Regions from separate parts of the Arthrobacter sp. JDC6 genome, predicted to be linked through region 1. Evidence: predicted binding sites of a transcription regulator. Region 1 holds the regulator's gene; each other region holds the start of a gene.
What was found. Region 1 encodes LexA, which represses DNA repair genes until DNA is damaged. Its sites were predicted from a motif close to TCGAACANNTGTTCGA; they were not measured.
Positions count from the first base shown of each region.

Region 2: ACV095_RS20010 (LexA family protein) is a predicted target of LexA. The motif match lies at 1,728-1,743, and genes of this name have one in related genera.
Region 3: ACV095_RS09370 (DUF6504 family protein) is a predicted target of LexA. The motif match lies at 1,486-1,501, and genes of this name have one in related genera.

Region 1 covers NZ_CM151278.1:2,855,130-2,858,400, reverse strand. The annotation lists gene ACV095_RS13285 (ATP-dependent DNA helicase) at 1-1,433, shown strand, start outside; gene lexA (transcriptional repressor LexA) at 1,512-2,246, opposite strand; gene ACV095_RS13275 (LysM peptidoglycan-binding domain-containing protein) at 2,600-3,001, shown strand; gene ACV095_RS13270 (histidinol-phosphate transaminase) at 3,110-3,271, shown strand, end outside.
Region 2 covers NZ_CM151278.1:4,311,417-4,314,687, forward strand. The annotation lists gene ACV095_RS19995 (glycerophosphodiester phosphodiesterase family protein) at 1-369, opposite strand, end outside; gene ACV095_RS20000 (hypothetical protein) at 412-675, opposite strand; gene ACV095_RS20005 (HAD family hydrolase) at 787-1,605, opposite strand; gene ACV095_RS20010 (LexA family protein) at 1,757-2,188, shown strand; gene ACV095_RS20015 (Y-family DNA polymerase) at 2,213-3,271, shown strand, end outside.
Region 3 covers NZ_CM151278.1:1,992,778-1,996,048, forward strand. The annotation lists gene ACV095_RS09350 (SOS response-associated peptidase) at 1-130, shown strand, start outside; gene ACV095_RS09355 (VOC family protein) at 226-648, opposite strand; gene ACV095_RS09360 (chorismate mutase) at 665-988, shown strand; gene ACV095_RS09365 (hypothetical protein) at 1,016-1,405, opposite strand; gene ACV095_RS09370 (DUF6504 family protein) at 1,538-1,888, shown strand; gene ACV095_RS09375 (DNA polymerase III subunit alpha) at 1,908-3,271, shown strand, end outside.

The DNA of each region.
Region 1 (3,271 bases):
AGTGCCTGGGGGCCCAAAAGTGCCCCATGGCCGCCGAGTGCTTCAGCGAGCTGGCCCGGCAGGACGCAGCCGAGGCAGATGTGGTGGTGACGAATCACGCCATGCTGGCCGTCAGCGCCTTCGAAGGACTTGCAGTCCTGCCCGAGTACGACGTCGTGGTGGTGGATGAAGCGCACGAGTTGCAGGACCGGGTCACCGGAGCCGTGTCCGGTCAGCTGTCGGTGGCCATGGTCCACGCTGCCGCTTCCGGCGCCCGCAAACATACCGCCATCACGGTGGACGCGCTGAACGCCGCAGCCGCAAACCTTGAACTGGCCCTCGCCGGTGCGCCCAGCGGCCTGCTTCCCAACGGGCTGAACGACGAACAGCTGGACTGCATGGACCAGTTGCGGGAGGCGTGCCGGGCCGCGTTGTCCGATTCCAAGGGGGACAGCAACGCCACGGCCGACGGCGGCCGGCAGCTGGCCCGGTCCCGCCTCATGCTCATCCTGGAATTGTGTGAGCGGCTTATTGCTGCCCGTGAAAACCGCGAGGTCGTGTGGTTTTCCCGGGCCGGCACGTTCGATCCCGGCCAGGGATATTCCCAGCCCGATGACAATGCCCCGGTCCTGGTCAACATCGCGCCGCTGTCCGTGGCAGGCAGGCTCCGGGAAGGACTCTTCGCCGGGCACACCGTCGTGCTGACGTCCGCAACCCTCGCCATTGGCTCGGCATTTGAACCCGCGGCCGGGGGACTGGGCCTTATCGGCGACGGCGCACCCAGCTGGACGGGTGTGGATGTCGGCTCGCCCTTCGACTACCCGAAACAGGGCATCCTCTACGTGGCCGGCCACCTGCCAAAGCCGGGCCGCGGCGTTTCGCCGGAGGCGCTGGAGGAACTGGAAGCGCTCATCAAAGCGTCCGGCGGGGGTGCCCTCTGCCTGTTTTCATCCCGACGGGCTGCCGAAGAGGCTGCCGACGCCCTGCGGCCGAAGCTCGATGTGACTGTCCTCTGCCAGGGCGAGTCGACCATGACCGCTTTGGTGAAGCAGTTCGCCGACGAACCGGACACCTGCCTCTTCGGGACTATGTCCCTGTGGCAGGGGGTTGACGTTCCGGGAGGCTCCTGCCGCCTCGTGGTGATCGACCGCATCCCGTTCCCCAGGCCGGATGATCCGCTGATGACCGCGCGTTCGCGTGCCGTGGCCCAGGCCGGCGGAAACGGCTTCATGTCCGTCTCGGCCACGCATGCCGCCATCAGGCTGGCCCAGGGTGCCGGCCGCCTGATCCGGTCCACGGGAGACAAGGGAGTGGTGGCCGTTCTGGATTCCCGGCTGGCAACAGAGCGCTACGCCGGATTCCTCCGCGGCGCTCTGCCGCCGTTCTGGGCTACCACGGACCGCAGCAAGGCGCTGGCGGCATTGGCCAGGCTGGGCGCGGACGCGGCCACGTAGGGCCCGGCCGGCGAACGACGCCAGCGGGGGCAGCCGCCGTGCAATTTCCGGCAGGCCGTCCCTTCGCGGGAGACCCGGTCAGAGGGAACGCAGGACCGAGACAACCTTGCCCATGATGGTGGCATGGTCGCCCAGAATGGGTTCGTACTGCGTGTTTTGGGGCAGCAGCCAGGTGTGGCCGTCGCGCTGGCGGAATGTCTTGACGGTTGCCTCGTCATCCAGCAGGGCAGCAACGATGTCCCCGTTGGCTGCGTCCGCCTGGCGCCGCACCACCACCCAGTCACCGTCACAGATGGCGGCATCCACCATGGAGTCGCCGGCCACCCTAAGCATGAAGAGCTCGCCCTGGCCGACCAGCTGGCGGGGGAGCGGCATGACATCCTCCACGAGCTGCTCAGCGAGGATGGGACCGCCGGCAGCAATCCGGCCAACCAGCGGAACCATGGCCGTATCCAGCGCGGTGGGCAGCTCCGTTACCGTGGCACCGCCGCCCGTGGCCTGCGGCGCGGGGGAGGCGCCGGCGGCATTGCTTCCGCTGTCCAGCGTGAGGGGCATCAGCACCTCCATGGCCCGCGGCCGTTTGGGGTCGCGCCGCAGGTAACCCAGCTTCTCCAGCTGCGAGAGCTGGTGGGTCACGCTGGACAGGCTGGCCAGGCCAACCGTGTCGCCGATCTCCCGCATGGAGGGCGGGTAGCCGTTGTCATTGACCGAGCGCTGGATGGTCTCGAGGATCTTCTTCTGCCGGGGGGTCAAGCCCTTGGCGGTCTTCCTGGGTTGCGGGGCGGTCCTGCCCCCGGCGGCTGCTGCTGCCATATTCGCCAATGCCTTTCGCTTGCCGCCGGATCTTCCGTTGCGGCCTGTTCCACAGCGCCGCCGGAAGGACTCCCACTGTCATTGTCAGACCCTGCTGTTCAACTTCAGTGGTGGTTGTTCTTTGGTTCAAAGCTAGGCCAGCCACATTGCTTTTTCAAACATTTGTTCTAGCGAGTCTCGACATTGTTCGTTGATAGGTGCTAAAACTTAACAAGCAAAGTTCGAACATGTGTTCTAACCAGCGATTGCCCCGTTCGAAAACATGGCCGGAGAAGCTCCGGATACGGTGTGAACGGCAGGGCGGCAGCGGGCGGACACCCGGGCAGCACGGCAGGTCCAGGAGGGCTTAGTTCATGTCAGCTTTATCTCTTCACCAGGTTTCACCTACGCACCGCGTTTCCCTGCAGACCCGGAAGCCCTCGCAGCGCCGGACGCCGTCAGCAGCGCCCCTGCGGCTGACCCGCCGGGGGCGGATCGTCCTGATCGGAGTTCCGCTTGTGCTCCTTGCGGTACTCCTGCTGTCCCTGTCCGGACTTTTCAACGCACCGGCCAAGGCATCCGATTCAGCTGCGGATTTGGCCGTGACGCCGACGGTCACCGTGACGGTGCAGGCGGGTCAGTCGTTGTGGAGCATCGCAGGCGCTGTTGCTCCGGACCGCGATGCCCGGGACGTGGTGGCGGACATCGTCCAGCTCAACAACCTTCCGGCCGCCGCTGTGCTGCCGGGGCAGCAGCTGTTCGTCCCCACGCACTGAGCGGCACCTGGTGTTGGCCTTTGAGAAAGATGACCGGGACAGCAACGCCGGTGGCGAACAGAATCCGTCACATTTTCCGGTAGTTGCCGCGGCAACTAAACTGTTCAGGTGAACGACCAGCTAGAGCGTCTGAACCGACTTCCCCTCCGCAGCAATCTTCGCGGGCTGACCCCCTACGGGGCACCCCAACTGGACGTTCCCATTTTGCTGAACGTCAATGAGAACACCCATGGTGTTCCGGCGGACGTGCGCGCCGCCATCAGCGCGGCG
Region 2 (3,271 bases), 1.5 Mb from region 1:
GTGGACGGAGCCCCAGTCCTTGACGTCCAGGTTCAGCCGGGCGTGTGGCAGCTGGGTCACCAATTCATCGAACGTGGGGATGGGCTCGCGGCCGTTAATCCTGGCCTTGGCGACGTCCGCGGCCGGCAGGTCCGCCACGCGGCCGCTGCCGTCGGTCAGGCGGTCCAGGGCTTCATCGTGGAAGAGCAGCAGCACGCCGTCGGCCGTGGTGTGCACGTCCGTTTCCAGGTACCGGAAGCCCAGTTCGACGCCGGAGCGGAACGCGGCCATCGAGTTTTCCAGCCCCTCAGCCGAGAACCCGCGGTGGGCCATGGCGATGGGTAGCTGCCGCCCGGCGTCGTCCTTGTGCTCGAAAAAGGGCAGGGTCACAATGTGAGCGTACCCGAGCCGCGCGGGGTTGGGGCCGGCGGGTCAGTCAGCGCAGTCGGTTTCCCCGCATGGCACAATGTCCACCCCGTCGCCGCAGTGCAGGAGCGTCCGGCCGCGGCCGCCGTCCAGGTGGACCCAGACTGCCGTGTGGTCGGCGGTGATGGTGTCCACCACGCCGCCTGCCTCAAAACCGGGCGAAAGCAGGACGCGGACCCGGTCGCCCTGGCGCAGCTGCTTCCAGTGCGGAGCCGGGGTTGCTGGCCGGTGCGGCCCGTCGGCCATGTGCTGTTTGACGTTCCTTGCCATGGTTGCCCCCTATGAGCCGGCGTAAGTAGTGCCTGCTTTCCATGGTTCACGCTAGGGGGCGAAGGTAAACGCCAGGTGAGCGGCAGCTGTGAATACGGGGGGCTGCTGCGGTCAGGAAAACTGGACGCCCAGGGAGGCGAGCCGCGCCTCCAAAACCTGGGCCACGCCGTCGTCGTCAAAATGCGGTGCCCGCTGCCCCGCCGCGCGGATGGCCTCCGGATGGCCGCTGGCCATGGCATAGCCGTGACCCGCCCACCGGAGCATCTCGATGTCATTGGGCATGTCGCCGAAGGCCACCACATCCGCGGCGTCAATGCCCAGCCCCGAAGCGTACTCGGCCAGGGTAACGGCCTTGTTGACCCCCGGCAGGGAGAGTTCCAGCATGGCAACGCCGGGCGAGGAGTGGGTCGTCGCGGCCAGGTGCTCGACGGCGGGTGCCACCTCGGCGAGGAAATCATCGGGTGTGCCGTCGCGGACGATGGCAAGGAATTTGACCACCGAATCGTCACTGGTGAGCGTGTCCTTCAGCGGGGCCGGGGTGAATTCGGCCAGCAGCTCGCTGGATTCGTTTTCGATGAAGCCCGGTTCCAGATGGAATCCGGTGAGCGTTTCCGCTGCGAACAGGGCCGCGGGGCGGAGCGCCTTGATGATGCCGCGGACCTCCAGGACGGTGTGGATCGCCAGGGTGCGGGCGGAGACCAGGCGGTCCGTCTCCAGGTCCCAGACCACGGCACCGTTGGAGCAGATCACCCGTCCCGTGTGGCCCAGCTGCTCCTCGAGGGGGTGCAGCCAGCGCGGCGGACGGCCCGTGACAAACACGAGCTCGACGCCGGCATCGCGGCAGGCGTGGAAGGCGCGGATGGTGCGGGGGCTGATTTTTCCGTCGTGCCCAAGGATCGTTCCGTCAATATCGCTTGCTACCAGCCGCATGATGCCAGTCTACGTGGGGGTTTGCGCACCGTCGCCGCCGGGGCGGCCGCTTCGGGTCCGCGGGCTGTCCAGGGACGGCCGGGGTGGTGCCGTTGTCAGCCTCCGGGTCTACACTGAAACTATCGAACATATATTCGAATAAGGGTGTGTTGTGGGCGTTATTATCGGTCCCCGCGTGATAGATGCGGGCGCCTCGTTGTTCTCGGTGCTGATCTCCCCCGTGGCGGTGGCGGCAGGGTTTCCGTCTCCTGCGCAGGACTACTTTGACGGGCGGATCGACTTGAACGCGCACCTCATCAAGGACATCACCAGCACCTTCGTGGTCCGGGTCACCGGGGACTCCATGGAGGGCGCCGGCATCAGCGACGGTGACGAACTGATCGTGAACCGGGCACTGGAGCCGAAGGACGGGTGCGTGGTGATTGCGGTGCTGGACGGGGAGCTGACGGTTAAGCGCCTCCGCATCACCGGCACCGGCGTGGTGCTGCAGGCGGAGAACCCCAAATATCCGGATATCCACGTCCCCGCCCTGTCCGAGCTGACCATCTGGGGTGTCGCCACCAGGTGCCTGCACCATGTCTGAGGTATTCCATGTTTGAGGAGCAGCATGCCTAAGCCGGTGCTCATGCGGCGGATGCCGCAGATCGCCCACGTGGATGTCAACTGCTTCTACGCCTCCGCGGAGCGCGCCTTCGACCCCTCCCTGGAGGGCCGCCCGCTGGTGGTGCTGTCCAACAATGACGGCTGCGCGGTGACCCGCTCCCCCGAGGCGAAGGCCCTGGGCATCGCCACCGGCGAGCCCTGGTTCAAGCTCGCGCCGCGGGCCAAGGAGTGGGGCCTGGTGGCGAAGTCCAGCAACTATGAGCTCTACGGGGACATCAGCTCCCGGGTGATGGAGCTGCTGGGCAGGTACTCGGCGTGGCTGGAGGTGTACAGCATCGACGAAGCGTTCCTGGGCGTGAAGGGAAAACCCGACGAGCTGCTGGCCCTGGGCCGCAGGATGAAAGAGGCCGTGCGGCGGCACGTGGGGGTGCCGGTCTGCGTGGGCATCGCCCCCACCAAGACCCTGGCAAAGCTCTGCAACAAGTGGGCCAAGAACAACGCCGCTTTTGGCGGGGTCTGCCTCTGGGAGTCGGTCCCGGCCGACGTTCGCGAGGCCCTCATGGGCCGGTTGCCGGTGGACGAGGTGTGGGGCATTGCCGGGCGGCTGATGAAGCGGCTCAACGTGTTGGGCATCTTCACCGTGCTGGACCTGGTCCGGGCGGATCCGGTGGCGATCAGGGACAAGTTTTCGGTGGTGCTGATGCGCACCGTCCTGGAACTGCGCGGCACCCCGTGCATTCCCATGGAGGAGGAGCGCGTCGGCCGCGACCAGCTGATATTTTCCCGTTCCTTCGCCACTCCCGTGACCACCGCCGCCGGCCTGCGCGAGGTTCTGAGCATCTACGGGCAGCAGGCGAGCGCCAGGCTGTCCAAGCACGGACTGCAGGCGAAAGTGCTGACGGCCTTCGCTGCCACGTCCCCCTTCAGGGATTACGAACAGGCCTACCCTTCGGTCTGCGTCTCCTTGCCCATGCCCACCGCGGACCCACTCCTGCTCACCAAAGCCGCCCACGCGCTGCTGCCCAATATCCGGGATGGACTGAAATATGCCAAAGCAGGCCTG
Region 3 (3,271 bases), 860 kb from region 1:
CGTGGACCTGGTGCGGTCCGGCGTCAAGAATGCCGCGGCCGACTGGCGGGTGGAGTCGGTGGGCAAGGAAGTGGGCAATGTCCGCAACAACGGCCCCGAACTGATCCGCCCGGTCGAAGCCCTGTTCTAGCTGCCCTGTTCCAGCGCCCTGTTCTAGCGGCCTGTTTTCCCAGCCCTGTTTTTCAGCCCAGCTCCAGCAGCCGCACCCCATGGTGAGGCCGGGGATCAGACGGTGACCCTGCCGGCGTCGTCCACTGCCCAGGTGGGGTTGTACGCCACTTCCCAGCGGAACCCGTCGGGGTCGGCAAAATAGCCCGTGTAGCCGCCCCACGGCTGGGTGACCGGCTCGGCAATGATGTCAGCGCCGGCCTCCGCGGCCTCTTCCATGACCCTGTCCACGTCCCCGGGACCGGCGACGTTGTGGCTGAGGGTGATGCAGGGGATGCCGGCGGGAGGGCTGGTGCCCGCTTCGGCCTGCATTTGGCGGACGTCCCACAGGGACAGCACCAGGCCGTGGTTCACCTGGATGAACAGCACTTCCCCGGCAACCTCACGGTGGACCGGCCAGCCAAGGCCATCAACGTAGAAGTCGCGGGATGCCTGAACATTGCGGACTCCGAGGGAGATAAAGTCGACTCTTGGCTCCATGCTTCGATACTGTCAGATGATGGCGACAATTCAAGGAAACGATAGGGATGCCCGGGCCGACAAGGAACAGCTCGCTGCCGTTCGGGTTGCCGTTGATGAGGTGGATGAACAGATTGTCACCCTCATTGCCCGCCGCGAACGGCTGATCAGGATCGCCGGGACCCTCAAGGGTGATGACGCAGAGGTGCGTGCCCCGGGCCGGGTGGAGCGGATCATCGAGCACGTCCGGTCCGCCGCAGAGAAAAAGGACATCGATCCGGACATCGTCGAAGCAACCTACCGGGCGATGATCTCCGCGTTTATTGAACTTGAACTGCGGATCCACAAAGAAAACAGCTGACCTGTTCCGGGGGCTGGCGGAGGAGCCCTAAAGGGCTTCCTCCACCGGCACCCCGTGCTGGAACTCCCGGCCGTCCGCCTCACTGAAGGCTGACAGGACATGGCCCTGCCCCAGCCCGGTCAAGGCCGTCGCGGGAAAGCTCCCGGTAATGCTGTTGTCCGAGTGGGACACTCCCGACAGGTCGTAGTCTTCCTCGATTCCCTGGTCCCGGTTGAACGAGTAGCAGGCGATTGCCTCCCCGTTCATGAACTCAATGCACAGCCGTCGTTGCATGGAATAATCCGGCGAGGCTCCCATCAGGCCCACCACATAGGCCCCGGAGTCCGGAATGGTGCCGTCGATGTCGAACCGTGCAACCAGGGTGGAGTCCTGGGTCTTGATGCTTGCCTGCTTCAGGAGTGCGTCATCGGTACTCATGCCATCATCCTGCTCCCTGCCGCACGCTCCGTCCACCCCCGCCTATGTTTTGCTGCCTCCCCGGCGTAGACTGGATTCGTTCGAATACATATTCGAATAAGGGTCAAAATCTGCAGCTGCAGGGAGGCGCACGTGGGCATGTTCAGCGAGTCCGTTGACGTGGTGTGCTCCGCTTCCGGGCAGCCGGAATCCCTGACGTGGGCAGGAACGTCATACATCGTCTGTGCCGAACCTGTCCGCTGGTATGAACGCCGGCAATGGTGGGCAGAGGATACCCGGGCTCCGCTGGGAAGCGGACCGGGCGTGGTGGACCACGAAATCTGGCGGGTCCAGGTACTGCCTGCCAAAGTGGCGTCCCGCCCGATGGGGCCAGGAGAACCTGCCGTTGCCGAACCCCTCACCCTTGACCTGACCCGCCATATCCGCAGTGGCCGTTGGCGGCTGCTGCGGATCCATGACGGCCTTCGCCCCAAAACCGCATGAATCCCCACCTCCCATCACCATGAGCTTTACCCACCTCCACGTTTCCACGGCATTTAGTGCCCACTACGGTGTCTCCTGGCCTGAAGAGCTGGCAATGGCGGCCGCAGCCGACGGCGCAACGGCCCTTGCCTGCACCGACCGGGACGGGCTGTACGGCACCATCAAGCACCTCAAGGCCTGCATGGCGGCGGGCATCGACCCCATAGTGGGGGTGGACCTTGCAGTATTTGACGACGACGGCGATCACCGCACACAGGTATCCGGCAGGGTGGTGGTGCTGGCCCGCGGCCACAACAACGGTGCCGGGTACCGTGCGCTGTGCCGGCTGGTTTCCGATGCCCACGCCAGGACCTCGGGGAAAGCCGGGGGAGCGGTGCCCGCCGCGGTCACCCGTGCCGAACTCGCCTCCCGCACCCTTGACCCCCAGACCCTCAAGCCGGTGCTGACCGTCCTGATTGGACCGGATTCCGACGTCGGACGGGCCATGGGTGGCCGGCGCTACCTGCGTCCACGGACCCTGTTCAAGCAATGGCTGGATGCCATGCCCGCTGGAACGGTCGTGGCGGAAATTGTCTCCCAGCTCAGCGCTCCGGGGACTCCCTTCAGCACCGCACATGCAGTCCGCATGCTCAGGCTCGCAGAGGAACACCACGTACCCGCCATCCTCACCAACGCCGTCAGGTACTGTGCCGCAGACGGCGCACCAACCGCCGACGTCCTGGATTCTGCCCGGACCCTGAAGTCCCTTCCGGAACTTGCAGGTGAACCGCTCCTGCAGCCCACCGGGCAGGGCTGGCTGAAAACCTCCGAACAAATGCTGGGACTGGGAAAGGAAATCATTTCCGCTGCCGGTTACGGTGCAGCAGACCTCAAACAGCTGATGGCGCAAACAGAGGCGCTCGCCGACCTCTGCCGGATCGACCCCAGCACCGATATGGGGTGGAAGCAGCCAGTGGTTCCGGAAGCATCGGTTATTGGGATCAGCCAGGATCCGCACGCCGAACTGATCCAGCGCTGCCATGCGGGAATCGGCAGGCGTTTCCCGGGGATCTCAGGAAAACCCGAACAGGAGATGCTGTCCCGGCTGGAGCATGAGCTTGGCATCATCCGGAACCTGGGTTTCTCCGCCTATTTCCTGACGGTGGCGGAGGTATCCCGCATGATCCAGGACATGGGGGTCCGGGCGGCCGCCAGGGGCTCAGGAGCCTCAAGCCTGGTCAACTACCTGATCGAGGTCAGCCATGTGAATCCCCTCCAGCATGACCTGATCTTTGAACGTTTCCTTTCCAACGACCGGGCCACCCTCCCTGACATTGACATCGATGTGGAAAGCGCGGAACGCCACAACGTGTACCACAGGATTTTTGACCGGTTCGGCCCGGA